DNA from 4 places in the Brucella tritici genome. Region 2 is predicted to be linked to each of the others. Evidence: riboswitches for the same ligand, from Rfam matches in the RefSeq annotation. Region 2 holds a riboswitch; each other region holds the start of a gene.

Region 1 (7,488 bases), on a different contig from region 2:
CGGCACGACTATCGGTGGAGAAGAAATTCCGACCGGTCGGCAGTACATCGGGTCGGCCACGCGTTGGCGCACCAGATGGTCCCGGCGGCACAAACCGCCCGCCAAGTGCCGCAAGAAAACCATCTATCTCCGAAGGCCCGCAGGAAACCACCATGGAGCGCAGATGTTCCTCTATGGATTGGAGAACCGCCCGCGTCTGTGACCAGTCTGCGGGACACTCTGTATCACCTGCAACGAAGCTGGCTGCCAGCAATTCGATACGCTCCACCGTATCGCCCGCAATACGCCAGGTTGCAGGACTCGCAGCCCGCAAGAGATCAGGTTTATTGCCCGTCCACGCCTCTGCCATATTGCAGTCAAGGGGATCGAATGTTTCGCCAAGCCCGCAATCCGCAGCGATTGCACGCTGGAGACTTTGATCGCCGGGCGCACCGCCAAGCGAAACTGGCACGCCACGCGGCACACGTGCCAGCGCAACCAGAAGATCGGTCAGTAGCCTGCCTTCAGGCGCCAGCCCGAAAATATGCAGACCATCGCGGATTTGCATTTCCTTGAGATCGCACAGATAGGCGTCGAGCTTTTGCAGCGCCATGTCTGCATCGTCATGGTCGTGAATACCCACATCGCGATCAAGCCCAATGTCGCGCACAAGATCGAGTATCTGCCCTTTCAGCCTCAGCAGGCGGCGCGGATCGACACCAGAGGCCTCGTAATATTCGTCTACCAGTGCTTCGAGGTCTTTCAGCGGCCCGTAACTTTCGGCGCGTGTCAGCGGCGGTGTCAGGTGGTCGATGATGACTGCGCTGGCGCGACGCTTGGCTTGCGTGCCTTCGCCCGGATCATTCACGATGAACGGATAGATATGCGGTGTAGGACCGAACACGGCCTCGGGATAGCAGTTTTCCGACAGCGCGAGCGCCTTCCCCGGCAACCACTCCAGATTTCCATGCTTGCCCATATGCACAATGGCGTCGATACCTGCGACCTCACGCAGAAAAGCGTAGAAAGCAATGTAGCCGTGCGGCGGCACCAGATCAGGCGAGTGATAAGTCTCTTTCGGATCGATGTTGTAACCGCGTGCGGGCTGAATACCCACGAAGGTTTCACCCAGCCGCATCAATGGCAATGCGAAAGCGACAAGCTCCTGCGCAAAATAAGGGTCATTTTCCGGCGCGCCCCAGCGGCCTTCGATTTCCTTCTGAATCGCAACGGGAAGTTTTTTGAAGAAAGCCTTGTATTGATTCAGTGAAATCGTTTCACGTATCTCACGTCCGTCACGCGCAGCGTTGGTCGGACCTGCCGTCAAGACACGCATCAACGCATCACCGTCCGCGGGCAGGTCAGCGACGGGATAGCCGCCCTTCGCCATAGCGTGCAGTACTTCAACCGTTCCGGCTGGCGTATCGAGCCCTACCCCGTTTCCAAGCCGTCCGTCACGGTTCGGATAATTCGCGAGGATAAGCGCAACACTTCTTTCATCAGGTGATTTCCGCTTCAAACGCACCCAGTTTGCAGCAAGTTGCGCCACAAAGCCCACGCGGTTTTCATGCGGCTCGTGTGTCACGATATTCGCTTCCACTGCCGCATCAAACTGCTTTGCAGACTTGAAGGACACGGCACGCGAAAGCACACGCCCGTCCACTTCGGGCAAAGCGACATTCATCGCCAGATCGCGCGCCAGAAGCCCTTGCTGCGAGCGCTCCCAAACCGCCTTCGGCGTGCCGGAGAAAATCACCTGCAACACCATATTGCCGCGCTTATCGAGGACAGTCGGCTTGCGCTCCGCCCCCGGCGAAGAAATTGCAAATCCCGTGGCGTTCAAAACGATATCCGGCGGACAATCCTCGAACAGGCCGTCCACGACCGCCGCAGACAATCGATCCTTGAGGCTCGAAACGAATATTGGAAGCGGATTGAGGCCTTTTGCCTGCAAAGCAGCAATCAGCGCATCGACGGGCTGTGTCTGTCCGCTTTGCACCAGCGCCCGATAAAAAATAATGCCAGCGACAGGTGCCTTTGCATCATTCCAATGCGTGCGGATGCTGTCTAGCGAGGAGACATGCTCTCCCGGCCACCACAGACCAGCCTTGAGCAGAGGTGCCGCACTTTCCGGCTTCTCGGAACCTGCGATCAGCGCAGCGCAATAGCGAAGGAATGCGCCTGCATTCGCCGCACCGCCCTCGATCAGATACTGCCAGAGTTCATTTCGCTCGTGGACAGAGATCGTCGAAAACCGGTCCAGCCCATGATCCGGCTTGTCGTCTCCCGGCAATACGGCGATCTTGATACCGTGACTGACGGCACAGGCATGCAGCGCTTCCAGCCCGTAGGGCCAGTATGTCTCGCCGCCAATGATGCGCACTACTATAAGGCTCGCATATCTGGCAGTACGCTCCACATAAGCGTCCACCGACATGGGATGGGTGAGGCCCAGGAAATTGGCCAGCCGCAAGCTTGGCAAATCCGGCGCAAGTCTATGTGCCTGCGCCAGACTGGCCAGTTCAGTATCGGCTGCGGAAAGAAACAATATTTCTCCCGGCGTCTGGCCGAGATCGACGGCTTCATTGCCGTCGCTGATTGTTCCTTTCTGGGCAAGAAGAAGATGCATCGGTCAGACAGCGTCTTTCACGGCCTTGGCGATGGCTGCTTCATCGATGTCGTGCAGCCCGATCACGACCAGTCGCGTGGAGCGCGCTTCATCCTTGCCCCATGGACGGTCGAAATAATGCTCGATGCGTGGACCGACTGCCTGCACGACCAGACGCATCGGCTTGCCCGGCACATCGACAAAGCCTTTCAGGCGAAGAATATCGTGTTCCGCAATGACCGCTTTCAGTTTTTCCGTGAACAGCTTGGGATCGCCCACAGAGCCCGCTTCGACTACGAAGCTCTCGAACTCGTCATGATCGTGCTCATGTCCATCTGCATGATGGATTTCATGGTGGGATTTGCGGTTGGCGATGTCGTCTTCAGTGCCAACGCCAAGGCCGAGCAAAACGTCAGCTCCCAGTTTGCCAAAGCTCGCAGGAACCATATTCACCCGGCGCGACGAACGCTCGGCCACATCGGCCTTAACACCGTCGAGCATCGAGGCGTCAATCAGATCGGCCTTGTTGAGAACAATCAGATCAGCAGCATGAATCTGATCCTCAAAAAGTTCCTCTAAGGGGCTTTCATGGTCAAGAGATTCATCCGCTGCGCGCTGTGCATCCACCTTGTCGTGGTCATCGGCAAAACGACCTTCGGCAACGGCTGCCGCATCAATCACGGTTACTACACCGTCGACTGTTACCTGCGTCTTGATTTCCGGCCAGTTAAATGCGGCGACGAGTGGTTGCGGCAATGCCAGACCGGAGGTCTCGATCACAATATGATCTGGACGATCAGCGCGATCCAGAAGCTTGGTCATGGTCGGGATGAAGTCATCGGCAACGGTGCAGCAGATGCAACCATTGTTCAACTCGATCACATCTTCTTCGCGGCAAGTCTCGATACCACAACCTTTCAGAATACCGCCATCGACACCGAGATCACCGAACTCATTGATAATCAACGCGATGCGTTTTCCGTCAGCGTTTTCCAGCAGGTTGCGGATCATCGTCGTTTTGCCCGATCCGAGAAAACCCGTGATGACTGTTGCGGGAATTTTCTGTCCCTGCATCGATTTATCCCTTCATCTTGAGCGGCAGCCCTGCCGCCATGAAATAAACTTCATCCGCAACTGCGGCCACTGCCTGGTGCAGAAAGCCTGCATGATCGCGAAATTCCCGTGCCATGCGATTTTCCGGCACAATCCCAAGTCCAACTTCGTTCGAAACAAAAACAACAGGCCCGGCAAGGTTCGGCAGCATAGCAACAAGACTTGCCGTCTCTGTTGCTATATCGCGCTCGGCCATCATCAGATTGGTCAGCCACAGGGTCAAACAATCGATCAGCACGAACCGATCCGCAGCAACATGCAATGTTAGTGCGCCAATGAGATCGAGCGGTTCCTCTACCGTCTGCCATTCTGAACCACGGCGGTCGCGGTGAATGGCAATGCGGCTTTCCATTTCCTTGTCGAAGGCGCGTCCTGTTGCCAGATAGAGCAGCTGAAGCCCCGAGGACGCAGCCATCTTCTCGGCATAGGACGACTTGCCCGAACGGGCTCCGCCAAGGACCAGAACCGATTTTCCCGGCGAAGCCATTTTCATCAGCCCTCAATCTCGGACGATGCATAGTGCTGGATGAACCAGCCGAGTGCGAGGCCGATCACCGCCCACATGAACAGGTTCGTCGCCAGCGATGCGACTGCATATTGCGAAGCAAGCAATGATGGAATCGGTGACGAGATCTCTTCCGGATGCGGAGCACCATAGAGATGTGGAGCCACGATCAACACCAGACCGAGGATTTTTGCCCAGATTTCCTGGCGCAACACGATGAGATAGAGCCCCAGACCGCTCAGCGCCACGGTTGCAATCCACCAGAGCTGACGTTCGGCCAGATCAGCCGCAGGCATTGCCGGCAATTCCGGTGACAAGCCCAACGCGGGCAGAAAAGCGACCGCAAAAAAGCCCGCAACACCCCAATAAATGCCATTCTGTACCGTAATGCGGCGCCCTAGAAGCAAGGCCACGCCACCAAGCAGCAAGGCAAACCCCGCTCCTGCTACGAGATTGGCAAGGATCGTATTGCCCAATCGCCCAAAAGGCAGTTCGGCGCCTTCTTCTTCAGCATCTGCGGCAGCGGCACCATGATCATGCGGCGTGGCTTCCGCCTCGCCATGGCTGTGCCCCCCACCAGCATCTTCATAGACTTCGGCTTGCAGGATCAAAGGCACTGTCTTCAAATACATGGCGGGAGTAACCAGCAGCCCGGCCAGAAGACCGGCAGCAAGTGTCGCCAACAAATAACGGATCAACATTTCTGTCCCTCAATAGCAATTTCGCGCCGATGGCCGTCCGCCATCGAGCCTTGCTCAGCTTCAATTCTCAAAAAGGTTAGGCTGCTCAGTGGCAGGGAAAACCATAAGAATGGCGCGTATCATGTGCTGAATCGTGCAGCGTATCGGAATGGGCAAGCCCTACACCGTAAATCAGGAACGCGCCGAGAAGCAGTGACACCACAGCAGTGCCCAGACGGGCAGCAAGCGGCATTGCGAGTGTGCTGGAAACAGAATCTTGAGTACGTGCAGCCATGACAACCTCCGTGCAGGCAGCAGGGAAAGACCTCCCATGGGGTTCAGGCTCTATGCCTTCACGCAACAGGCAGGTCTCCTGGCTCACGGGTCGCGGGGATTGAGGCTACCTTCCCAGAAGCCTTTAATGCTTCCAGTGGTTACCGGCTGCCCGGCTTGCCTCATCCCTCACCGCTCTACAGTCGCGGGGTCGGCTGCGATAAAGACGCCCGGATTGGGTCCGTCCGTCGCATTCCCTTTTTGGTATCGCCGGGATTCGTCCCGGCAAAGACCTGTTGCACGATTTTGACAGTAGGCTTTCGCCCCTTCGGCGTCAATCAGCGAACATACAACCACATTCGAAGGTTTTGGCCTCTCAGTCGCACCCAGCCATCAATTACATCGGCATGACGTGAAATTCTGGACCAAAGCCAAATCATGAGACCAATGATGAGCGTCCAGGCGATGACAACATCAGACAGGAAATGTGCCCCCATAAACACGCGATTCAATGATACGAGTGCAAGAACCGGAACTAAAATAACCGCTACATTTAATCGAAAACGTGCCGGTACAAGGATCAAGAGCGGCAGCATTGCAGCCGCTGCCGACGATTCACCCGATGGGAACGAACAACTATGACCACACATGCGCGCTAACTGCCAAGCTGGGGTAAAATCAGTCGTCCCTCCGAACTCCACTAGGTTCCTCGGTCGCGCCCGACCAATAAGAAGTTTTAGACTATGGACGAGAACACCAGGGCCAAGCGCGTAGGTAAGTACAACATAGACAACCTTATGCGGCGCAATGATTGAAAGTGGATGACGCCATAAAGCATAGAGTGCCACGAGCGTGACCATAGATACTAACAGATACCATTGACTGAGCCGGTGAAAATCTCGCAATGCGATCCAGTTTGGATTGTGAGAAAAATAGAAACTACCCGCTTTGAAAAAATATCGGGAGACAATCAAATCAGTCTGAGGGAAAATAATAAAAAAACCACTGACTACCACAAAAGAATAAAGGAGCAGATTCTGCACTCTTAGATTACTGAAACGAGATGCAGACCCAGAAGAAACAAAAACACTCAATAAACACCCATTAAATAAATATAATACTAAGTTAATAAATATTCACATATAATAAAAATATTTCTATACAACTATGATAATAAAATAAATCGTTTAAAATAACTAGCAATTAATAAGATTTAAGGCAGTGCGGAACATGGTAAAGATACAAGCTCACATTCAACGGATTTTGAACAGTGCATCGATATCAAGACAGGCTTCCAACCCTTCGGCCAACTCATCCAATGCAGCTTCCACGCCAGCGCGATAGTTCACCGAACTGCTCCGCACACCAAGATTTTCCAGAAATCTCCGGCGAAATTCATCCGCATTGAAAACACCATGGAGATAAGTCCCCGTGATACGCCCATCTGGCGATACAGCTCCATCGTCATGCTCGCCAATGCGGGCGAAGGGACGCCCCATATCCGGTCCGGTCGTTCGACCGATATGAATTTCATAACCTTGCAGCGGCACATCATGGAGAAGCGAGGTCGCCTGCACATTGCGGACCACCTTTTCAGGCTCCATCACAGTTTCGATATCGAGAAGACCAAGACCGTCAATGTCGCGTACATGCCCCTCGATACCAGACGGGTCGCTGATATGGCGACCAAGCATCTGAAACCCGCCGCAGATACCGAGCACATGACCGCCTCGTTTCACATGGGCAGACAACTGGCGATCCCAGCCATGGTCACGAACCGCCTGCATATCGGCTATCGTGGACTTCGTCCCCGGCAGAACGACAAGACCCGCATCACCGGGAATGCTCGAACCGGGCGGCACCATGACCACTTCTACATCCGGTTCAGCTTTTAGCGGATCAAGATCGTCGAAATTGGCGATGCGCGGCAACATCGGCACAGCAACCACAAGCGACTTCTTGTCTCCGCGAACGGCACGTTCAAGAACGACAGAATCTTCGGCTGGCAGTCTCGATACCGCTTTCAGCCACGGGACAACGCCGAAAGAGCGCCAGCCGGTAAACCGGGTAATGGCAGCCAGCCCGTCATCAAAAAGCGAGATATCGCCCCGGAACTTGTTGATCAGAAAACCGCGAACCATGGCGCGGTCCTGTTCGGAAAGAATAGTGTGCGTGCCGACGAGAGAAGCGATAACGCCGCCTCTGTCTATGTCGCCTACGAGAACAACCGGAACATCGGCCTGCGTGGCAAACCCCATATTGGCGATATCGCCAGCCCGCAGATTGATTTCAGCCGGCGACCCTGCCCCTTCCACCAGCACAAGGTCCGC
Region 2 (7,488 bases):
CCTATTTATTTCCCATTCATTAGAAGAAATGCATAAAACCCAACGAAGATTTGCAGATAATCGGTCACGCCGAATGTCTGAGCTCCAGAGAGCGATGGCTCGGCGTCCGGTAACGGATGTGACAGCCGCTGATACCCTGATATTCGACATCGACCTCGACGCCAAAAACCTCGGCAATACGCTCTGCCCGCAAAACATCGCGCGGCGTGCCAAGCGCAACGAGATCGCCCTTGTCTATCACCGCAATACGATCACAGAACATTGCGGCGTGGTTCAGGTCGTGTAAGGCGGCCACCACCGTCAGTTTCTGGCGGCTGACCAGATCGAGCAGCCCGATCTGGTGCCCGATATCGAGATGATTGGTCGGCTCGTCCAGAAGCAAAATCTGCGGTTCCTGCGCCAGAGCGCGGGCAATATGCAGGCGCTGTCGTTCACCGCCGGAAAGCGTATGCCAGCAGCGGTCGGCCAGATGCGCCATATCGACATTGACCAGTGCCTGGTCAACGATAGCATCATCCTCTGCCGACCATGGCGACAGCGCGCCAAGATAGGGCGTCCGCCCGAGTTCGACCGCCTGGCGCGCCGTAATGCGTTCTGCCGTTCCTGCCTGCTGCTCGACCAGCGCCATTTTCCGGGCGATCTCGCGGCGGCTGAAACTGGCGATGGGCGCGCCGCACAGATTGATTTCACCGACACGGCACCTGCGAACGCCGGACAGCAGGGAGAGAAGGCTGGTCTTTCCCGATCCGTTCGGCCCGATGATGCCAAGAAACTCACCTTCCGCCACTTCCAGCGAAACATTGCGCAAAATTTCGACATTGCCTGCCGACCAGCCGACATTGCGTGCTGAGAGGATCATGACGACGCCCTCCTTTGTCCAAGCAACAGAGCGAATGCCGGTGCCCCGAACAAGGCCGTGATGACGCCGATCGGCAAAACCTGCCCCGGAATGATGATGCGTGACAGGATATCGGCGACGATCATGAAGATTGCCCCGATGAGTGCTGCCGCGGGCAACAGCCTGCCGTGTCTGACCCCAACCACCATGCGCGCCGCATGGGGAATGACGAGACCGATAAAGCCGACAGAGCCAACGATGGAAACCATGACCGCCGTCATCATGGCGCTGACACCAATCAGCACCGCATAGACGCGACGCACCGGTATGCCGAGCGAAGCGGCGGATTCGGTTCCGAAGGTAAAGGCATCGAGCGCACGCGCATGCCACAGGCAGATGGCAAGCCCGATCAGGCAGGCAGGCAGGGCAAGAGTGACATCAGGCCAGCGCACGCCCGAAAGATTGCCCAAAAGCCAGAACATGATGCCGCGCGCCTGCTCCGCATTTGCGGCTTTTGTGACGATGAATGATGTCAGCGCATTGAAAAGCTGCGAACCGGCAATGCCTGCGAGGATGATCGCGCTGCTGCCGCGTCCGGCTCGCAACGCCAGCAGTGACACAAGGCAGAAAGCAACAATAGCGCCAATGAACGCACCCAGCGAAAGCGTCAGCACGCCAGCGCCTATGCCGAGAATGGCAACGCCGACCGCGCCCGTCGAAGCACCAGCGGAGATGCCCAGAATATAAGGATCGGCGAGCGAATTTCGGAGCAGCGACTGCAGAATGACACCAGATATTGCGAGCGACGCGCCACAACATGCCGCGATAACCGCACGGCTGAGACGATAGCTCCAGACGATCCCTTCATCGATGGGCTCGAGCGGATATCCGGCATTCCACACCCGATTGGCCACGGTCTTCGCAACCACATCGAGCGGTATTGCCGTTTCGCCTATCGCCGCTCCGAACCAAAGAGCAAGAAGAAGCAGGACAAGCGAAAAGGCCAGGAAGAACACGCCGGAGCGTGCCCTTCCCTTCTGTTTGAAGCCTGTTGTCGCCGCCCGAACCGTCACTTGTTCAGGCCCGAGGCGGCAATGTCGGCAGCAAGCGTTTCAATGCCTTCAATCACGCGAAGCGACGTGCTCATCGACTGCGCATCCATATCGAAGACATGCTTGTCCTTGACCGCAGGCATCAGTTTCGTGACCGCATCGTTCTCGAGGAACTGGTGCTTGACGGCAATGTCGTCAGCCGGATAGCGACGGCGATCCAGCTTTGCAGCCACGATCATCGAAGGGTTCGATTTTGCAATCGTTTCCCATCCGACCGTCGGCCATTCTTCCTCGCTGTCGATCACATTCTTGATGCCGAGCGCCGAAAGAATATAGGCGGGCGCGCCGAACTTGCCTGCAACATAGGGATCGGCATCGACCTGCGTGCTGGAGAACCAGACGACAGCCGAAAGCTTTCCGTCCGCAGCCCCAATTTTTTCACGCGCAGCCGCTTCACGCGCCTTCAGGTCGGCGACGAGTTTCTCGCCACGGTCCTGCACATTGAAGATTTGCGCCAGTTCGGTAATTTCCTGATAGACGATATCCATCTTGAACGCCGCCGTACGAACGCCGTCGCCACCACCGGAATTGTCTTTGCCAACGCAATCGGATGGCGAGGTATAGGCCGGAATGCCCAGTTCCTCGAACTGTTCAGGCTTTGCCACGATGCCTGTCGGGCCGACATGCCACTGGAAATCTGCCGTCACGATATCCGGCTTCTGCGCCAGAACGCTTTCAAAGCTCGGATCATTATCGGCAAGCCGCTTGACCTTGGCATTCACCTCTTCAAAGCCTTTGAGAACAGGGCCGAACCACACTGCCGTGCCGACGACCTTGTCGCCGAGACCCAGGCTGTAAAGAATTTCTGTGCTGCTCTGGCCAACTGCAACCGCGCGGGCGGGTGCCTGCTTGAAGGTAACGACACGACCGCAATTTTTCAGAGTCAGCGGATATTGCGTTTCCGCTGCCTGAGCGGTCACACCGCCTGCGAGAAAAAATGCAGCCGCGCAAACGGCGGCGCGAAACGGCATCTTGCCGAGAATATTCATGAAAGTCCCCGAAATGATGAGAGAAAGACGCCCTGTCAGGCGGCGGATAAAATCCGGCGCGGAAGACGAACAGGCATATCCGGGAACATGTCGAAATCATGCGATAACGATGGGAGGAAGCGTCCTGCGACGCGGAAATCTGTCATAACCGGCTCCTGCTCCGGGCATCCCCGCCCGTGACAATGGACAACACTAAACGGCAGGTCTCCTGGCTCACGAATATCTGCTGTTCATCTGCCTTCCCGCGCTTCTCCGGCACAGTGGCATGACGCTTTGAACGTCACGAGGATGAACGGCAATCCGCTTACAGTTGCGGGGGCAGCCACGGTCTTGGCCCCTTTTCGGGTCGTCCTCACCGTGTTCCCTATTAATCCCCTTCGCTCTCGGTCGGGGAACCGTCGTTACACAATTACGTCAGCGCATCGCCGCCGTCAAGCGCGTCTCGCGCTCTGTTTCGGCCTGCAATTTCAAGTGATTCGAAAGTCTGCCGCTTAAATTGCGGCCAAACTATAGTCGCACATACTGGCCTATTGAATTTGTTTTTGGCAATATCCATGTAGACAACTCCCGCTAGAGGAGCGGGACTTTGGGGAGGTCCGCCGGAAGGCGGCATACATTCTATCTGGGAGGACATATGCGTAGATTTATTCTGGCCCTGACGTCGGTGGCGGCGTTGGCCATGGCAGGCTCTGCTTCCGCAGAAGACTATAAGGTGCTTGCGCCTGCGGCTCCAGGCGGCGGCTGGGACCAGACGGCACGCACGATGCAGAGCGCGCTTCAGGATGAAAAGATTTCCGGCAGCGTTCAGGTCATCAACGTTCCGGGCGCTGGCGGCACCATCGGCCTCGCTCAGTTTGTAAACCAGAACAAGGGCGACCCGAGCCAGCTCATCGTCGGCGGCTATGTCATGGTCGGCGCTATCCTGACCAACAAGTCGCCGGTGACACTTGATGCCATCACGCCGATTGCACGCCTCACAGGTGAATATGAAGCCATCGTCGTACCGGCATCTTCCGACATCCAGAATCTTGGCGATCTTGCCGCGAAGCTGAAGGCTGATCCGGGCTCCGTTTCGTGGGGCGGCGGTTCCGCAGGCGGCACCGATCACATCACCGCAGGCCTCTTTGCCAAGGCAGCAGGGGTCGACCCGACCAAGGTCAACTACATCGCCTTCTCCGGCGGTGGTGAAGCACTGGCTGCCATTCTCGGCAATCAGGTGACCGTAGGCATTTCCGGCTACGGCGAATTCGAACCCCAGATCAAGGCTGGGACGCTGCGCATCATCGGTATTTCAAGCGACAAGCGCCTGGAAGGCATCGACGCACCAACCTTCAAGGAAGGTGGCGTGGATGTTTCGATCCAAAACTGGCGCATGGTGGGTGCGGCTCCCGGCATCACTGCCGAACAGGAAGCTGCCATCAATGCCGATATCGAGAAAATGGTAAAGTCCGAATCCTGGCAGAAAGCCCTGAAAGACAAGGGCTGGGCGGATACATATCTCGCTGGCCCGGCATTCAAGGAGCAGCTTGCCAAGGACGTCGCCGCGACTGAGACCATCCTCAAGGAAATCGGCCTCGTCAAATGACAGGATCAGAACCGCAGGAAAAGCGCCGCCCGGAAGGGGCGGCGCCAGATTTCGCCGCTCTTGTCATCGCCCTTGTTCTTGCAGCTGTCGCCATCGCCATTGCGTGGTCGACAACCTATGGCAACGACGTGACGAGCTACTCGCCGGTCGGCCCGAAAACCGTCCCCTATGTCGTTGCAGCCGGATTGTTCGGCCTTGCCATATGGACCGTATTCGAAGCGCTTCGCGGTGATTTCCCCGAGCGTGAGCATCAGGAAATCGCCCCTATGGCATGGATCATCGGCGGCCTGGCTATCCAGATGCTGACGATGAAGACAGTCGGCTTTTCCCTGTCCACCGGCCTGCTTTTCGCAGCAACAGCACGCGGCTTCGGCTATCGCAAATTCTGGATCAGCGTTCCCGTCGGCATCGTCTTTGCCTTCGTGATCTGGTTCATCTTTGCGCGCGGCCTGCAGCTATCGCTGCCGTCCGGCTGGCTCGAACAATTCGTTTAGAGCATTCCCAGTTTTGACTGAAACATTGGAAATGCTCTAAGTCCTTGTTTTGTCGCATTATCCTACGCAAAGCCGCTTCGCGTTTTTGCTGGAAATGCTTTAAAGGCTAAGTGCCATCATGGATACTGTCGCACTTCTCGCCAACGGGCTTCTGGTGGCGCTTGAACCATCGAATCTTCTTTATGCGCTGATCGGCGTCACGCTCGGCACAGCCGTCGGCGTCTTGCCCGGCATTGGCCCGGCGCTCACCGTCGCGCTCCTTCTGCCCGTTACCTACAAGCTGGACCCGTCCGGCTCCCTCATCATGTTCGCGGGCATTTATTACGGCGGCATGTATGGCGGCTCAACCACATCGATCCTGCTGAATACGCCGGGAGAAAGCGCCTCCATCGTCACCGCGTTGGAGGGCAACAAGATGGCTCGGGCCGGACGTGGCGGACCAGCACTTGCAACGGCGGCCATCGGCTCGTTCATTGCGGGCCTGATCGCCACTCTGGCGCTCGCCTTCGTAGCACCTTGGGTCGTGAAATTCGCCTTGTCCTTCGGGCCTTCCGAATACTTCGCACTCATGCTTCTGGCTTTCATGACAGTCTCGGCCGCATTCGGCGATTCCACGCTGCGCGGATTGACATCCCTGTTCATCGGATTGGCGCTCGGCCTGATCGGCATCGACCAGTTGACCGGTCAGGCACGCCTTGTCATGGGAACGCCGAACCTGCTCGATGGCATCAATGTCACCACATTGGCGGTGGCGCTGTTCGCCATCGGCGAAACGCTTGCGGTCGTGTCGAAGAAGCTTCGGCCAGAAGATGAAGTCATTGCGGTCAAGGGTTCCGTCTGGATGACCAAAAACGACTGGAAACGCTCTTGGATGCCGTGGCTGCGCGGCACCGCCATCGGCTTTCCAATCGGAGCCATGCCTGCGGGCGGCGCCGATGTATCGAGCTTCCTTTCCTATTCAGCGGAACGGCAATTCTCGAAACATCCGGAAGAATTCGGCAAAGGCGCCATTGAAGGCGTTGCGGGACCGGAGGCAGCCAACAATGCTTCCGCCGCCGGAACTCTCGTTCCGCTTCTGACGCTTGGCCTGCCCACCACAGCGACGGCTGCAATCATGCTTGCCGGTTTCCAGCAGTTCGGCTTGCAACCCGGCCCCCTCCTCTTCGTGACCAATGCCACGCTGGTCTGGGGTCTGGTGGCGAGCCTTCTCGTTGCCAATCTGATGCTGCTGGTTCTCAACCTACCGCTGATCGGCCTTTGGGTGAAGATGCTCACCATCCCGCGCCACTGGCTCTATGCAGGCATTCTGGTTTTCGCAACGCTTGGAACAATCGGCGCGAATGCTTCCACCTCCATGCTGTTCGGCCTGCCGGTCTCATTCGAACTTGGCCTGCTTCTGGCATTCGGTGTGCTGGGCTATGTACTACGGCGCTTCTCATACCCCATCGCGCCGGTTGTCGTGGGCCTGATCCTCGGGCCAATGGCAGAAAAGAGCCTGCGTCAGGCTTTGCAGATCAGTCAGGGAAACCCGATGACTCTGGTGCATTCCTGGGTGTCGATAGTGCTCATCACACTGGCGATTGCCGCAGTCGTCGTCCCCATGGTCATGAGACAGCGGGGCAAGGGTGCCCTGTTGAGCCAAATGGCGACAGATGAGGATTAAACACAAGAAAGCCCGGCATTGCCGGGCTTTTTACTCAGATACGCATACGCTTACTTAACTGCTCAACCCTGAATACGACGGAACTGGTCAACGTCGATGCCAAGCGTCTCAAGGTCCTGGGCAGTTGGCTTCTGGCCAGCGCGCACAGCAGCAGAAGCACGAACGGCGCTACCGAATTGCGCGAATGCACGACCGAAACGATTATTGAAGCGGGTAAACATTTTTCTCTCCATCACGGACACTTTGTCGGTCCGTGCCCATGAGATGGGGATCGCGCCGATTACTTAGAAGATCGGCATTTGCATGCCAGCCATGCAGTTTCGGCATGCTCCTTTCAGCCCGTCTTGATTGCGATCAATGCCACCCGCTCGCTGGCTTGCGAAGCTCTTTTCAACCAAAGGAAGGAGCTACAGAATGTCGAATACCCCCCACACACTTGGAGAAGAGTTTCCCGGCCAACTCGACGCCATTCATGCCCTGAAAGCAAAGGATGCGCATTTTGCCCGCATTCTGGAAGAGTATGATTCCGTCAATGACCGCATTCACCGCGCCGAAACGAAGATTGCGCCGGTGAGCCAGGAAGAAGAAACGAACCTGCGCAAACAGCGTCTCACCTTGAAGGACAGCATCGCCGAGGCGCTTGCCGCAGCCTGATGTGCCATTCGGGATAACATAACGTAAATCACTAGCGAAAGCAGCCCAGACAGGGAGCCTTGGAGCGCATCTGGAAAAGTGCGAAACAGTTTTCTGACAAGGATGCGCTCTAACGTTGATCTGTCTTGGCTGAGGAAAGCAATGATGAAAGGA
Region 3 (7,488 bases), on a different contig from region 2:
CCTGCTTTTGCAGATTGGCGGATCACTGATGATCATCTTCAATCGCGGAACCTGGCTGGCTTGTGGTGCTCTTGCCGTCTTTACGATCCTGACCATTCCCGTTGCGCACCCGTTCTGGGCAAACGAAGGAAAAGAAGCTTTCCGGGATATGACGGTGGCGCTGGAGCACATATCGCTGATCGGCGGTCTCGCTCTTGCTGCTATTCTATCGCGCAAGGTCTAAATCACTAGACGCACGGATTGCCCTGCCTGTACCTTGCCTGTCATCTGATCGACAGGCAGGGAGGGCCTCGCATGGATGTGACGATCATAACGGGAGCATCGGAAGGAATCGGCGCAGAAACTGCACGGCAGATTGTCCGGCGTGACCGCGCCAATGCTGCTCTTGTGCTAGCTGCGCGCAATGTGGAAAAGCTGGAAAATCTGGCCACCGAGTTGCGGCAACTGGGCAGCTCCGTGCTGGTGGTGCCGACCGATGTGAAAGTTCGTGCAGCCTGCATCGCTTTGATTGATAAGACTGTTTCTGCTTTCGGTCGCATCGACACGTTGATCGTAAATGCCGGCATGTCGGCTCACGCCAATTTTGCCGAAATCACGCCGGACGATCTCAACTGGATGCATGATCTGATGGAGTTGAATTACTGGGGTAGCGTCTGGCCCATTCATGCCGCACTTCCGCATCTTGCCGCCAGCAAGGGACGTATCGTGGCTGTCTCATCTGTTGCCGGATTGATCGGCGTGCCGGGGCGTACGGCCTATAGCGGAACGAAGTTCGCTCTTTCGGGTTTCTGTGAGGCGCTTCGTGCAGAACTGGAACCAAGCGGGATATCGGTCACCATCGTCTATCCGGGCGTCGTCAAAACCGACATTCGAAAAGTGGGCTATAGTGCAAGCGGTGGCACTCTTGGAACGAGCGGTGTCCGTGAAGATGACATGATGCCGGTCGAAGAAGCCGTACGACTGATGCTGGAAGGTGTGCGGGCACGCAAGCGTGAAGTGTTGATGACGCCCCAGATGCGATTCGGGCGCTGGTTGAAACTTGTCGCTCCCGCGCTGGTGGATCGCATGGCCCTCAAGGCCATCAAGCCGGAATTCAGACCGAAACCGATCAAACCCGCAAAATAAACAGCGATAATCCCTGCTATTCACAGGGCTCACATAATGGCCCGTTAATTTTACGTTTGCCGCCAACTATCCGTTGACGGGTTTTTAACTTCGACTACTATATATAGTGTTCTAGGTTCTTTCGATTCGTTGGGTCGAAAGCTAAGACGGGAATCCGGTGCGTTTCATCCATGATGGATGGGGCAATGCCGGAGCTGCCCCCGCAACTGTAAGCGGAGAGTTCTGTTCATCATGTCACTGGCTTTGGCTGGGAAGGCGGACAGGACGTTGATCCGTGAGCCAGGAGACCTGCCTTGAACGAAAACGTCCACGGGCGGGGTGTCCGGTTGGCGCGCAATTATGTGTGGCAAACTATTGCCTTGCAGATTGCTGTCCCGAACTTCCCGCTCATAGCTTCGGGGTGAAGTCCATGTCCAGTATATTCAGTTTCGGTTCCGGTCCTCCCTTCGAGGTATAGTTTGTTGCGGTCAGGCTGCTTGTTATTGCGACCGGCCGGTCCCGTATCTCATGTCTTTCGACGCGCATCTTGCGATGTGCGAACGGCTCTTTGCGTCTCCTATCGAGAGTATTCCAGTTTAAACCGAACCGTTGGGAATACTCTATCCCTTTGTTTTTATGCATGTCTTAGCCGCAAAACCGGTTACCACTTTTGGGAGACATGCTCCAGTGAGGAAAAAATGAACGTTACAGTTTATAGCAAACCCGCCTGCGTTCAGTGCACCGCCACCACACGCGCCCTCGACCGCCAAGGCATCGAATATGAGGTCATCGATATCTCTGCCGATGCCGATGCTTTCCATCTCGTTCAGGGCATGGGTTATCGCCAGGTGCCGGTGGTTGTGGCAGGTGAATCCCATTGGGCGGGCTTCCGGCCCGATATGATCAGCGCTCTCGCCTGAGGGCTATGGTCACATGAGCCTGATCGTCTATTTCTCCAGCCGGTCGGAAAATACACACCGGTTTGTCGAGCGGCTTGGAATGCGGTCGAACCGTATCCCGATGGACGGTTCAGGCGGATTGCAGGTGCGCGAGCCATTCGTGCTCGTGACGCCCACATATGGCGGCGGCGGCTCCAAGGGCGCTGTCCCCAAACCTGTGATCCGCTTCCTCAACGATGAGAGCAACCGCTCTTTCATCCGCGGCGTGATTGCCGCGGGAAACAGCAATTTCGGCGAGGCTTTCTGTATCGCCGGCAACATTATCTCCGCCAAATGTCAGGTTCCCTATCTCTACCGCTTCGAGCTTCTGGGAACCGATGAGGACATTGGCAATGTCAAAAACGGGATGGAACGATTTTGGACACGGCAGACACGACCTTGATCCGAGAGCGCGAGGCACGACCAGTGGCGCAGGATGCGCCTCAAGCGGCGACTTCCAACAGCAGCAAACCGGCAAAATCCTCGGACGGGCTGGATTATCACGCGCTCAACGCGATGCTGAACCTTTACGATGACGAGGGAAAAATCCAGCTTGATCGAGACCGGCAGGCTGCACGCCAGTATTTCCTCCAGCACGTGAACCAGAACACCGTCTTTTTCCATAACTTGCGGGAAAAGCTCGATTATCTGGTGGCCGAAGGCTATTACGAACAGGAAGTACTGGACCAGTATTCCTTCAATTTCGTGCGCGATCTTTTCGACGAAGCCTATGCGAAGAAATTCCGGTTTCCGACCTTTCTTGGCGCATTCAAATATTACACCAGCTATACGCTGAAGACCTTCGACGGAAAGCGCTATCTCGAGCGCTATGAGGATCGCGTCTGTATGGTGGCGCTGGCGCTGGCGCGCGGCAATGAGCAGCTTGCGCGCGATCTCGTTGATGAGATCATTTCAGGCCGCTATCAGCCTGCGACGCCTACATTCCTCAATGCGGGAAAGAAACAGCGCGGCGAGCTCGTCTCGTGTTTTCTGCTGCGTGTCGAGGACAATATGGAGTCCATCGGCCGCTCCATCAACTCGGCTCTGCAATTGTCGAAGCGGGGCGGCGGGGTGGCCTTGAGCCTCACCAATATTCGCGAGGCGGGTGCTCCCATCAAGCAAATCCAGAACCAGTCATCCGGCATCATTCCGGTGATGAAGCTTCTTGAGGATTCCTTTTCCTACGCTAATCAGCTTGGCGCGCGGCAAGGCGCCGGCGCTGTCTATCTGCACGCACACCACCCGGATATCATGCGTTTTCTTGATACGAAGCGTGAAAACGCCGACGAGAAAATCCGCATTAAAACCTTGTCGCTTGGTGTGGTCATTCCAGACATTACCTTCGAACTCGCGAAGAACAACGAGGATATGTACCTCTTCTCGCCCTACGATGTGGAGCGGGTTTACGGCGTTCCATTGACCGAGATTTCGGTCACCGAAAAATATCGGGAAATGGTCGACGACGCGCGTATTGCCAAGAAGAAGATCAATGCACGCGAGTTCTTTCAGGTGCTGGCGGAAATCCAGTTCGAGTCCGGCTATCCCTATATCATGTTCGAGGACACGGTGAATCGCGCCAATCCGATTGATGGGCGCATCACCATGAGCAATCTCTGTTCGGAAATCCTGCAGGTGAGCGAGGCGAGCATCTTCGGCGAGGACCTTTCCTATGATTATCTCGGCAAGGATATTTCGTGCAATCTGGGTTCGCTCAACATTGCATCGGCGATGGACTCGTCAGATTTCGGCAAGACCATCGAGACCTCCATCCGCGCCCTGACTGCAGTTTCCGATATGAGCCATATCGGTTCCGTGCCGTCAGTCGCCCGAGGGAATGATGAAAGCCATGCCATCGGTCTCGGCCAGATGAATTTGCATGGTTATCTCGCCCGCGAGCGGATTTACTACGGTTCCGATGAAGGTGTCGATTTCACGAATATCTATTTCTATACGGTGACCTATCATGCGATCCGCGCATCGAACCTGATTGCGGTGGAAACGGGGAAGTCGTTCAAGGGTTTCGAGAAATCCAAATATGCATCGGGTGAATATTTTGACAAATATACCGAGCAGCTTTGGGAACCGGCGACGGAAAAGGTTCGCGAAATCTTCGAAAAAGCTGGCATTGCGATCCCGTCGCAGGACGACTGGCGCGACCTGAAAAATGCGGTGATGGAGGGCGGGCTTTATAACCAGAACCTTCAGGCCGTGCCGCCGACCGGATCGATCTCCTACATCAATCATTCGACCTCCTCGATCCATCCGATCGTGTCGAAGATCGAGATACGCAAGGAAGGAAAGATCGGCCGCGTCTACTATCCGGCAGCTTTCATGACCAATGACAATCTCGACTATTATCAGGATGCTTATGAGATAGGGCCGGAAAAGATCATCGACACTTACGCGGCGGCGACGCAGCACGTCGATCAGGGCCTGTCTCTGACATTGTTCTTCCGCGATACGGCAACTACCCGCGACATCAACCGTGCGCAGATCTACGCGTGGAAGAAGGGCATCAAGACTATCTATTACATTCGCCTGCGCCAGATGGCGCTTTCCGGCACGGAAGTGCAGGGCTGCGTTTCCTGCGCCCTCTGACCACTGGTGATGACCATGAATATTCAAGTGAAGACCAAGAACCCGAAGCCTGCAGCCGTGCGCGCCATCAACTGGAACCGGATCGAAGATGAGAAAGACCTTGAGGTCTGGAACCGTCTGACCGGCAATTTCTGGCTGCCGGAGAAAGTGCCGCTTTCCAATGACATTCAGTCATGGGAGACGCTGAAACCGCAGGAAAAGCAGCTGACGATCCGCGTTTTCACCGGGCTGACGCTGCTCGATACGATCCAGAACGCGGTCGGTGCCGTGAAGCTGATGGATGATGCCGTGACGCCGCATGAAGAGGCAGTGCTGTCCAACATCTCCTTCATGGAAGCAGTTCACGCGCGCTCTTATTCGTCGATTTTCTCGACGCTGTGCCTGACGCCGGATGTTGACGATGCCTATCGTTGGTCGGAGGAAAACGAGTTTCTACAGCGCAAGTCTGTCCTGATCCTGGACCAGTATCGCGCGGATGATCCGCTGAAAAAGAAGATCGCCAGCGTCTTTCTGGAAAGCTTTTTGTTCTATTCTGGCTTCTATCTGCCCATGTACTGGTCGAGCCGGGCAAAGCTGACGAATACGGCCGATCTTATCCGGCTCATCATTCGGGATGAAGCCGTGCATGGCTATTACATTGGTTATAAATTCCAGCGTGGACTGGAGCGGCTGAACGAAGAGCAGAAGCAGACGATCAAGGATTTTGCTTTTGAGCTTCTGCTGGAACTTTACGACAATGAGGTTCGTTACACGGAAGCGCTCTACGACGGCGTAGGCCTGACCGAAGACGTCAAGAAGTTCCTGCACTACAACGCCAACAAGGCCCTCATGAACCTTGGCTATGAGGCACTCTTTCCGGCGGAGGCGTGCAAGGTCAATCCGGCGATCCTGTCCGCTCTTTCACCGAATGCAGACGAAAACCACGATTTCTTCTCCGGTTCCGGCTCGTCTTACGTCATTGGCAAGGCGGTTGCGACCGAGGATGAAGACTGGAGTTTCTGATGGCATTTCGGCGCCGCGTGACACCGGCGCCGAAACCTTCCGTGATGGAGAAGGCGTTGACGTTGCGGTCTCGTTTTGCGACACATGAGTGATGCAGACCGTTAGCATTATGTCGTAACTTGGCTATTGAGAAAATTTTAAGCAGAAATTGTATTCAGCTAATCAATTATTGATTGTATCGAAAAAATTCATTTTTCATTTGGTTTCTGCCTCTATCCCTTTACGACAGGGGGCTTAGGCGAAAAAGGTTGATCGAACCGCATTCACGCCTGAGCGAAAAAAGGGCTGAAAATGGACACGCGGGGGCAGAACAGCAAGGATGTGCCGCTGGCAGTCGATCTGGACGGAACGCTGGTTTCGACCGATCTGCTGTGGGAGGGCATTTTTCTTCTTTTGAAGAAGAACATCCTGTTCGTCTTCATGCTGCCGGTTTGGCTGTTCTCGGGTAAGGCCTATCTCAAGCGGCAGGTGGCCGAACGCATTACGCTCGATGCATCGCGACTTCCCTATCGAACCGAGTTTCTGGAGTTTCTGCGCAGCGAACACGCATCGGGACGAACTTTGGTGCTGGCAACAGCAGCGGCAGAACCGATGGCCAAGGCCGTTGCGTCCGAGCTTGGGATTTTCAGCGCCATCTATTCGACCTCCGACACGACCAATCTTTCGGCGGAACGCAAGGCCAATCTGCTTGTCGAACACTATGAACGACAGGGGTTTGACTATGCCGGAAATGATCGTGATGACCTGCCGGTTTTCGATGCAGCCCGACAGGCGATCGTTGTCGCGCCCGATCACGCGGCGGCACATTTCCAGCAACGGACTGGCTGCAAACTTTTCAGTGGTGAGAAACCGACTATTAGAACCTATGTTCGTATGCTGCGTGTTCATCAGTGGCTGAAGAACCTGCTTGTCTTTGTGCCGGCCATTCTGGCGCATGACATATTGAAACCCGACGTGTTGACTGCGTCTTGTCTGGCATTCATCGCCTTCTCTGCTACGGCATCTGCGATCTATATCGTCAATGACATTGTTGATCTTCCGGTGGATCGAAGACATGCGCGAAAAAATCAGCGACCTTTTGCACGCGGACAGATATCCATTCCTTTTGGTCTAGGCGTTGCGGCGCTGTTATTGGTTCTGACGGCTTTCGTCTGCTTCTTCCTCCCGTCCGCCTTTACGCTCGCAATTGTCACCTATCTGGCTTTCACGACCGCCTATACCTTCGCCTTGAAACGCATGTTGTTGGGAGATGTGATTTGCCTCGCAGGGCTTTACAGCCTGCGGCTTTTGGGAGGGTCGGCGGCTTCCTATATTCCGCCGTCGTTCTGGCTGATGGCATTTGCCATGTTCTTCTTTCTTTCTCTGGCGCTGGTGAAACGTTATGTCGAGTTGCAGGGCGCTACAGTGACAGAAAAGGACCGGATTTTGGGGCGAGGCTACCGCCCTGAAGATCGCGATATTGTTGGGCAGTGTGGGGTTGCGGCTGCATTTACCGCAGCACTGGTTCTGGCGCTTTATATCAATAGCGATGCCGTCAAGACGCTTTACACCTATCCCTGGCTGATATGGCCGCTTGGTCCGATCGTACTCTATATCAATGTGCGTGTGTGGATATTGGCGCATCGGGGCGACATGGATGACGATCCAGTGCTCTTCATTGCCAGGGATTGGCGCAGTCAGGTTGTCATCGCGCTTGGTGCGGTGCTGCTTCTTGTGGCTGGTATGCGCTGATGGAACGATACTTCGACAGTTTTGGCCGCATTGACCGGCGAAAACGGCAATACCTTCCGCTGGAGAGGTTGGAAACTGATTTCACGCGAGCCTTGCCCGGCGATGCGAGCTTGTT
Region 4 (7,488 bases), on a different contig from region 2:
CAGCGGTCGCAAGATGCAGCACGATTTCGAGATTTCTGGATCGAAAGGCTCCCTGTTCTTTTCGCAGGAACGCTTCAACGAACTCGACCTGTTTCTCTTTTCCGACAAAAAGGGACAACAGGGCTTCCGCAAGATTTTCGCCGGACCTGAACACGAACCCTATGGCGCATTTTGCGTAGCTGGCGGCCATCAGATTGGCTTCAATGATCTCAAGACAATCGAAGTCCGCGACTTCCTGCTTGCCGCAATGGGACAGAAGAACAATCCCGCCGATTTTCGCGAAGGATATGAAGTCCAGAAGACGGTAGAAACCATCTACGCCTCTTCCCGCGAGCGTCTGTGGAAAAATGTCTAGCCTACACGGGAGGTCGGATGGACGATGAACTCGCCATCCACCGTCATGATTTTCGCTCGAATACCGTAGACATCATGCAATAGCTGTGGCGTGAGAACTTTCGTTGGTTCCCCATCCGCAACGATATGTCCCTTGTCGAGCAGAATAAGGCGCGTGCAATGCTGTGCCGCAAGGCTCAACTCATGCAATGAAGCGACGACAGTTCTGCCCTCTTTTGCAAGTTTAGCGAAAGTTTCCATCAGCCCAAGCTGATGAGAAGGGTCGAGCCCGGCCACCGGCTCATCGGCAAGTATTACGGGCGTATCCTGCGCCAGAACGCGTGCGATCAGCACGCGTGCCCGCTCTCCACCGGAAAGCTCCATCGCCGACCTTTCTCGAAATCGCGTAACGTCCATGCGCTGCATTGCAGTCTCGATGAGCATTTTATCCTGCGCACTCATACTTGCAAAAACCGGCTTCAAAGCAGAGCGCCCCAAAGAAACAAGCATCTCCACTGATACCGGCCACGCAACATCACGCTCCTGCGGCAGATAAGCGAGGTTCTGCGCTTTTGTGGAAGCACTCATCTGGCGTACATCGCCCCGGTCGAGCGAAATCTCCCCTCGGGAAGCAACCAGTTCCAGAATGGCGCGTAACAATGTCGTTTTCCCCGCGCCGTTAGGTCCAATCAGTCCGATGAATTCACCGCCATGAACATCGAAACTTGCGTCGCTGAGTGCCGCCTTCCCGCCAAGCGTAACGGAAAGATTTTTTATCGAAAGCGATGTCATACAAGCTGCCTCCGATACTTGAACACAAGCCATAGAAAGAATGGTGCGCCAATGATTGCCGTCAGAACGCCCAGTTTCAGTTCACGCCCCGGCATGACGACACGCACCAATACGTCAGCCGCCAACAACAGGGCGGCCCCGCCGAAACCGCTTGCAACCAGCAATCGTGATGGACGCGCACCGACAAGCGGACGCAGAAGATGAGGAACGACCAGCCCTACGAAACCGATAGCACCGGCAACAGCGGTGGAAGCACCCACGCAGGCAGCTGTACCCAGCACGGCAAAAAGCTGCACACGAGCCAGATTGACACCCATCGTTGCCGCAGCATCGGCCCCCAGTGTCAGACTGTCGAGTGATCGCCCGAGTGCCAGGAGCATCGCCCAGCCAATAAGGATAAATGGTGCGGCGAGAGCCACATGCGTCATCGATCTATCGGCCAGCGATCCGAGCATCCAGAAGACGATTTCCATTGCGGCAAATGGGTTGGGCGACAGGTTCAGCGCCAGCGCCGTCAATGCACCAGCGAGGCTCGTCACCGCGACACCGGCCAATATGACCGCAAGCGTACCGGCATTGCGCCCTGCCAGAAGCTTGACGAGAAACACCGACACAAAGGCACCTGCAAGCGCGAGGAGCGGCAAAGCCAGCGGAAACAGAAGTGAGAGACCGCTGTAAATAGCGATAACCGCGCCGAACGACGCGGATGCGCTCACGCCAAGCAGGCCGGGTTCCGCAAGCGGGTTGCGCAGGTAGCCCTGCAAGGCAGCGCCGGACAATCCAAGCGAGGCCCCGATAAGAAGCGCGAGCAGTGCCCGCGGCAGGCGAATTTCGCGCATGACCAGCACGATCATTTCGCTGTCATCGCCGAAAAGCGCCTTGAGGCTGTCGGTAATACCGATCGTCGCCGGCCCGGTCAGCAACGAAATGATGAAGAGCAAAACCACAAGCATGGCCAGCCCGACGAGCAGAAGATAGAAGCGGTTACGTTCAGTCACGCGCCGCCTCCGCAAGTTCCGCCACGGCTTCGACGCTGAATGGCCCACCGCAAACTGTCAGATTATCCGCTATCGTCACCGCCCTCGCCTGTTTTTCAAGCGCCCGCAACGCCGGATGTTCAAAATTCTCGAAAGCCAGCGCAGGCGCGCGATCTCTTGAACTACGCACCAGAATATCCGGCTTCTCGAGCACCAGCTTTTCCAGCGGCAGCGGAGCTGAACCGCTGATCCCTGCCTTGTCGGCCAGATTGTCAAGCCCGGCAAGACGCACGGCCTCATCAACCAGCGTTCCCCGACCTGATGTGTAACTGTTGGCATTATAAAGCGCGACCGTCTTGCGGCGGACCGGGGGCTGGATTGCCGCCAGAGCAGTTTTCATTTTGTCGATTTCCCGGCTGGCTTCCGCCTGTCTTCCGAGCAGCTCACCCATGCGGCGCAGATGATCTTCTATATCACCGAACGAGCGTGCTGGCGCGAACTCTTCCACACGAACACCGAGCCTGCGCAATAGCCCAACCGTTGCCCTCGACGAAAATGTGCCCGACAGCACGAGATCAGGCTTCATCAGAAAGACCTCTTCTGCCTGCGCATGGTTGACCGGCAACTCCCGAGCTTTCGCAGCCATGACGGACAATTCCGGGTCCTGTGACAAGTACGAAATCGACTGCAACTGGCCCTCATTGGCCAGCAGCAATGCAAGCTGATCGGTGCATACGTTAATGGAAACGACGTGATGGGGAATGTCCGCGGCGTCTGCAGAATTTCGAACGAAAAGGGCCAGTCCCGCCGCGAGGCAGAAGCTGGTGATCCATTTTGCGGATGCCCTTTTCATTCTCTGTTCAGCCTCAGAAATTCCGGGTCAATCCGACATTGATCGTGCGTCCCGGTGCAATATAGCCGGAGCTGGTCTGATAATCCTTGTCAAAAATATTCTCGACCGAGAACTTCAACTGCGACTGCTTGTCGATGGAATAGAGTGCCACGAAATCAGCCGTCACATAGTCTCCAAGCTTCTTGCTGTTCGCAGCATCAGCATAACGCGAACCGCCATAGATCAATCTTGCTGTCAGATCGAGCTTTTCAATAGGAGTGAAATTGACCTCAGCCGCCGCCTTGAAACGTTCACGATAGGGAAGATCCTGGTCCGTATCTTCATCGATTGGCTGCTTCAGATCGACCGATCCCTTGACGCCCCAGCGATCATCGAAACGATGCGCCAATGTGGCTTCGAAACCCGTAACCTTCGCGCTGGCAACATTGTAAGGCAGATAGGATGGCGCGGTGCTCATGATCGCATCGCGCAACCATGTCTGATAGAACGCCAGATCAAGGCTTGTCGAAGCCGTAGCCTGCCAGTTCAAGCCAACTTCATACGAACGGGACTTTTCCGGCTGCAAATCAGGGTTGGCGAAGCCCGGATAATAGAGTTCGTTGAAGGTTGGTGCCCGAAAACCCGTGGCATAGGATGACCGTAAAACAAGGTCTGGCAGCACTTCATAACTCGTACCCAGATTATAGGTCACGACATCGCCGAACTGGCTGTTATGGTCGTAACGCAGCCCGCCATCGAAACGCAGCGCCTCATATTCGAGCGAATATTGACCGAATACAGCAGCCATATCGCGGCTGGTTTCATCATAAGCAACGGTGGTATTGATCTCCTCGCGGTAAGCTTCCACACCAGCGGTCACGGTGTGGTTGACCTTGCCGGTGTCGAAACTCTTTTCAGTCGAGGCAAAGACACCATACCGCTTGGTTTCAAACCGATCCGAACCGCTCACGCCTTTCCGAAAGTTACGGCTGTTGTCGATACCGGTGCTGAATTCCAGTGTCGATGACCAATCCGCCGTATGATCGATGCGTGTTCCGATCTTGCCGGTAAATGCGGCACTATCGGCCTGGTTCGGTGATGGTGCCTTGGCATCATACTGATTGCGCCCTCGGCTAAGGAGACCGTCCGCATAAATTTTACCCCAGTCGAAATCCTTCGACAGCGCAAAATTGAAAGAGCCCTGCAGAAATCCATCGCGATCAGGTTCATGGCCATAGGCATCCGATGTGGTGAAGTCATATCCTTGCGTGCCGGTTATGGCTGCACCGAAGGCATAGTCGACACCGTCGTTGCTCCGTCCCTGAATGGACCCGGACGCATACCCACCCCATGGGTGGCTGACACCGGTAGAAAGGCTGCCACACCAGGAGCGCTCACCGCAGGCACCGCCCTGCTTGGTGATGATATTGACCACCCCACCCATGGCATCGGCGCCGTATTGCGCCGAATGAGCGCCCTTAGCAATTTCAACACGGTCGATGGAACTCAGAGGGATGTTTGCAAGCGCGGTTGCACCGCTTGTCGCCGACGCTGTGCGCACGCCATTGATGAGAACGACCGTCTGCTTGGACGACATGCCGCGCATGTAGATATCCGAAGATGACCCCTGCCCTCCATTCGTCTTGATGGAAACCCCACTATAGGACTTCAGCAGCGACTGCAGATCCGGGGCTGCCGAGCGTTCTATGTCCGCTGAATCGATCACAGTCACGGACGAGGTCGAGCGCTGCAGCGAAGATGCGCGACGCAAGGGCGTGATCACGATTGTATCAAGGACGACACTACCATCGCTGTCTGGCAGACTCTGAGCAAGCGTCGTGGACGGCAGCGCAAGAACACTGGCCGATACCAATAGAACAGATGATTTCAAAAGATGCATTTTCCCTCAACCCGCCGGACCGGAGACCGATACCGGCTTTTCCTCGCACCGCAGGTTGAAGTAATCATGGCACTGAAGTGCCCCTCTTCCCGACGGCAACATTTCAACAATGTCACCGCCACGGACAGCCGCGCCTGGACACACCCCGTATCCATGCATGGGTGACCGGATACGGCAGGTCTCCTGACTTCCGGGTCGTCGCTTTCCCTCCGCCTTCCCGAGTGCATCGACTGCTCTCAGTGGCTTTCACCGCTTACGCGGCTGTGGAGGATAGCTCTCCGGTTACAGTTGCGGGGGCAGTCGCGGCATCAGCCAGAATGGCTTCACCGTGTTCCCTTTTCATCCGCCTCAATAGCGGAACCGTTTCCTGAGAATTGCGATAGCAACATGGTTAAGGATTCGCAACTCCGCTGAAGCGCAATCCGGCACAGAAAACTGAATCACATTCACAAGGAATGGATTCAGCCTCCTGTTTTCAAAGAATTTTCCTATCGCAGGAATGCGCGGAAACGCTGGAGCGCAAAATAAAACAACACCGAGCCAATGACGATCAGTGCCAGGAATTGCGGCCAGACAACACCCAGCCCTGCTCCGCGAAACAGGATCGATTGCGCCAATATGACGAAATGCGTATTCGGCGCTGCCAGCATGATTGTCTGGATGATTTCAGGCATGCTTTCCCGGGGCGTTGTCCCTCCCGAAAGCACCTGCAAAGGCAAAAGCACCAGCATCAGCAACATTCCAAACTGCGGCATTGACCCAGCCGCAGTGGCCAGAAAAATACCAAGGCTGGTCGTTGCGAAAAGCTGGAGCGCTGCACCAACGAGAAACAGCGACACCGACCCATAGATCGGAACGGCAAGCAGCCCCTGCACCACGAAAACCAGTGCAAACGCCGAGGCAACCAGCACGACCAGCCCCATGGACCAAATCTTGCTGACCATGATTTCAACCGGCGTCACTGGCATCACCAATAGATGTTCTATGGTTCCGTGTTCGCGTTCCCGAATAAGTGCGGCCCCCGTCAGGATGATCGATAGCATCGTAACCGATGAAATCACATTGTTGATCGCCCCGAACCACCCCTTGTTCAAATCCTGATTGAACCTCGCCCTGAGATTGAGTTCGACGGGCGTTTGTGCACTACCGCGATAGCGATTGAGGAATTCGCTCACCTCACTCGACACAATCGACTGCACATAGCCGCCACCGGTAAAGGCCTGACTCATTCGGGTTGCATCGACATTGAGCTGAATGGTCGGCGAACGGCCAGCCAAAAGATCACGCTGGAAATTCGGCGGTATGTTCAGTGCAAATGTATCAAGCCCCTCATCCATCCGGGCATCCATTTCGTAGGACGAAATCAGCTTCGGCGGTACGAAATATGACGGATAAAATGCCGTCGTGATCCGGCTCGAAACAGGCGACTGATCTTCATCGACAATAGCTATCGCCGCATTGTTGAGAGTCTCAGGCATCGCCTTGGAAGCCGTATAAATTGCAAGCGTAAAAGCATAGACGATCAGGATCAGCAGCATTGGATCGCGCGCCAGACCGCGCAGTTCCTTCACGCCAAGCTGGAATATGTTGGATATCCGCATCTTAGCTCGCCTGTTTCTTAAGAAGAACGATAGCGAGCGCCATGAGAACCGGCACCGCAATCAGCAGCGGCAAAAACGAACCTGCGAGATCGGCGAACCCCAAGGCCTTGGAGAAAACCCCGCGCGAAATGGTTACGAAATAGGTCGCCGGATAGATTTTACCGATGAACGCGCCCGCACCTTGCAGCGACGATACGGGGTCAATGATACCGGAATACTGCACAGCCGGAATGAGTGTCAGAAGCGCCGTTCCGAAGATCGCTGCGATCTGGCTGTTCATGAAGGTGGACAGCACCAGCCCCATGCCGGTCGCGATCGTGACATAAAGCAGCGCCGCCAGCGCATAAGTCGGAAAACTCCCTGTGAACGGCACCCTGAAAATAAACACCGCAAAGGCTGTCAACATCAGGAAATTCAAAAATGCCAGCCCGATATAGGGCAGTTGCTTGCCGAATAGAAACTCGAATTTCGTCACGGGCGTCACGTAAAAATTGATAATCGACCCCAATTCTTTTTCGCGAACCACGCTCAACACTGCCAGCATCGAAGGGATCATGAGCAGCAGCAACGGAATGACCGCCGGCACCATTGCCACGAGGCTTTGCACATCGGGATTATAGCGGTAGCGTATCTCCAGATTGAAGCTGCCGACATTCGCCGCACTACCGTAAAGCTCCCGGGCTTTCTGCGTCAGCCAGTTGGCGTGCATGCCTTGAACATAGCCTTTGATTGTCTCGGCTCGTGTGGGCATAGCGCCGTCAATCCAGGCGGCAACTTCCACCGGGCGCCCACGCATGACATCTGCGGCAAAATTCGGCGGTATCTCGATAGCCAGACTGATCTCGCCATCCCGCATTCGCCGGTCCAGATCATCGTAGTCGGTTATGGGAGGCTGTTCGGAAAAATAGCGCGAACCTGCAATTTGCTGCGTGTAATCACGGCTGATCGTCGTATCGTCACGGTCGAGCACCGCAAATTTCAGATTCTCGACATCCAGGTTAATACCATAGCCAATGACAAACATCAGGATGACACTACCGAGTATAGCCAATG

The links. A riboswitch is a leader RNA that binds a small molecule or an ion and turns the genes downstream of it on or off. The one in region 2 is predicted to bind cobalamin.
Region 1: linked by a shared signal. The riboswitch ahead of F9K94_RS03950 (CbtB domain-containing protein) and the one ahead of F9K94_RS16885 (ABC transporter substrate-binding protein) in region 2 are both predicted to bind cobalamin.
Region 3: linked by a shared signal. The riboswitch ahead of nrdH (glutaredoxin-like protein NrdH) and the one ahead of F9K94_RS16885 (ABC transporter substrate-binding protein) in region 2 are both predicted to bind cobalamin.
Region 4: linked by a shared signal. The riboswitch ahead of F9K94_RS04170 (TonB-dependent receptor domain-containing protein) and the one ahead of F9K94_RS16885 (ABC transporter substrate-binding protein) in region 2 are both predicted to bind cobalamin.

Annotation. Positions count from the first base shown of each region.
Region 1 covers NZ_WBVY01000001.1:781,210-788,697, forward strand. The annotation lists gene cobN (cobaltochelatase subunit CobN) at 1-2,608, opposite strand, end outside; gene cobW (cobalamin biosynthesis protein CobW) at 2,612-3,661, opposite strand; gene cobU (bifunctional adenosylcobinamide kinase/adenosylcobinamide-phosphate guanylyltransferase) at 3,666-4,187, opposite strand; gene F9K94_RS03945 (CbtA family protein) at 4,193-4,906, opposite strand; gene F9K94_RS03950 (CbtB domain-containing protein) at 4,992-5,180, opposite strand; cobalamin riboswitch at 5,232-5,470, opposite strand; gene F9K94_RS03955 (phosphatase PAP2 family protein) at 5,497-6,252, opposite strand; gene F9K94_RS03960 (cobyric acid synthase) at 6,412-7,488, opposite strand, start outside.
Region 2 covers NZ_WBVY01000004.1:503,760-511,247, forward strand. The annotation lists gene F9K94_RS16875 (ABC transporter ATP-binding protein) at 65-859, opposite strand; gene F9K94_RS16880 (FecCD family ABC transporter permease) at 856-1,911, opposite strand; gene F9K94_RS16885 (ABC transporter substrate-binding protein) at 1,908-2,939, opposite strand; cobalamin riboswitch at 3,121-3,350, opposite strand; gene F9K94_RS16890 (Bug family tripartite tricarboxylate transporter substrate binding protein) at 3,574-4,524, shown strand; gene F9K94_RS16895 (tripartite tricarboxylate transporter TctB family protein) at 4,521-5,018, shown strand; gene F9K94_RS16900 (tripartite tricarboxylate transporter permease) at 5,137-6,681, shown strand; gene F9K94_RS24455 (hypothetical protein) at 6,744-6,902, opposite strand; gene F9K94_RS16905 (YdcH family protein) at 7,096-7,335, shown strand; gene F9K94_RS16910 (DUF1003 domain-containing protein) at 7,445-7,488, opposite strand, start outside.
Region 3 covers NZ_WBVY01000002.1:769,028-776,515, forward strand. The annotation lists gene F9K94_RS08920 (DoxX family protein) at 1-223, shown strand, start outside; gene F9K94_RS08925 (SDR family oxidoreductase) at 295-1,125, shown strand; cobalamin riboswitch at 1,222-1,435, shown strand; gene nrdH (glutaredoxin-like protein NrdH) at 1,803-2,024, shown strand; gene nrdI (class Ib ribonucleoside-diphosphate reductase assembly flavoprotein NrdI) at 2,038-2,445, shown strand; gene nrdE (class 1b ribonucleoside-diphosphate reductase subunit alpha) at 2,421-4,640, shown strand; gene nrdF (class 1b ribonucleoside-diphosphate reductase subunit beta) at 4,656-5,642, shown strand; gene F9K94_RS08950 (UbiA family prenyltransferase) at 5,934-7,373, shown strand; gene F9K94_RS08955 (FAD-binding oxidoreductase) at 7,373-7,488, shown strand, end outside.
Region 4 covers NZ_WBVY01000001.1:831,710-839,197, forward strand. The annotation lists gene F9K94_RS04150 (Gfo/Idh/MocA family protein) at 1-355, shown strand, start outside; gene F9K94_RS04155 (ABC transporter ATP-binding protein) at 352-1,125, opposite strand; gene F9K94_RS04160 (FecCD family ABC transporter permease) at 1,122-2,123, opposite strand; gene F9K94_RS04165 (ABC transporter substrate-binding protein) at 2,116-2,955, opposite strand; gene F9K94_RS04170 (TonB-dependent receptor domain-containing protein) at 2,969-4,834, opposite strand; cobalamin riboswitch at 4,991-5,214, opposite strand; gene F9K94_RS04175 (ABC transporter permease) at 5,323-6,435, opposite strand; gene rbbA (ribosome-associated ATPase/putative transporter RbbA) at 6,437-7,488, opposite strand, start outside.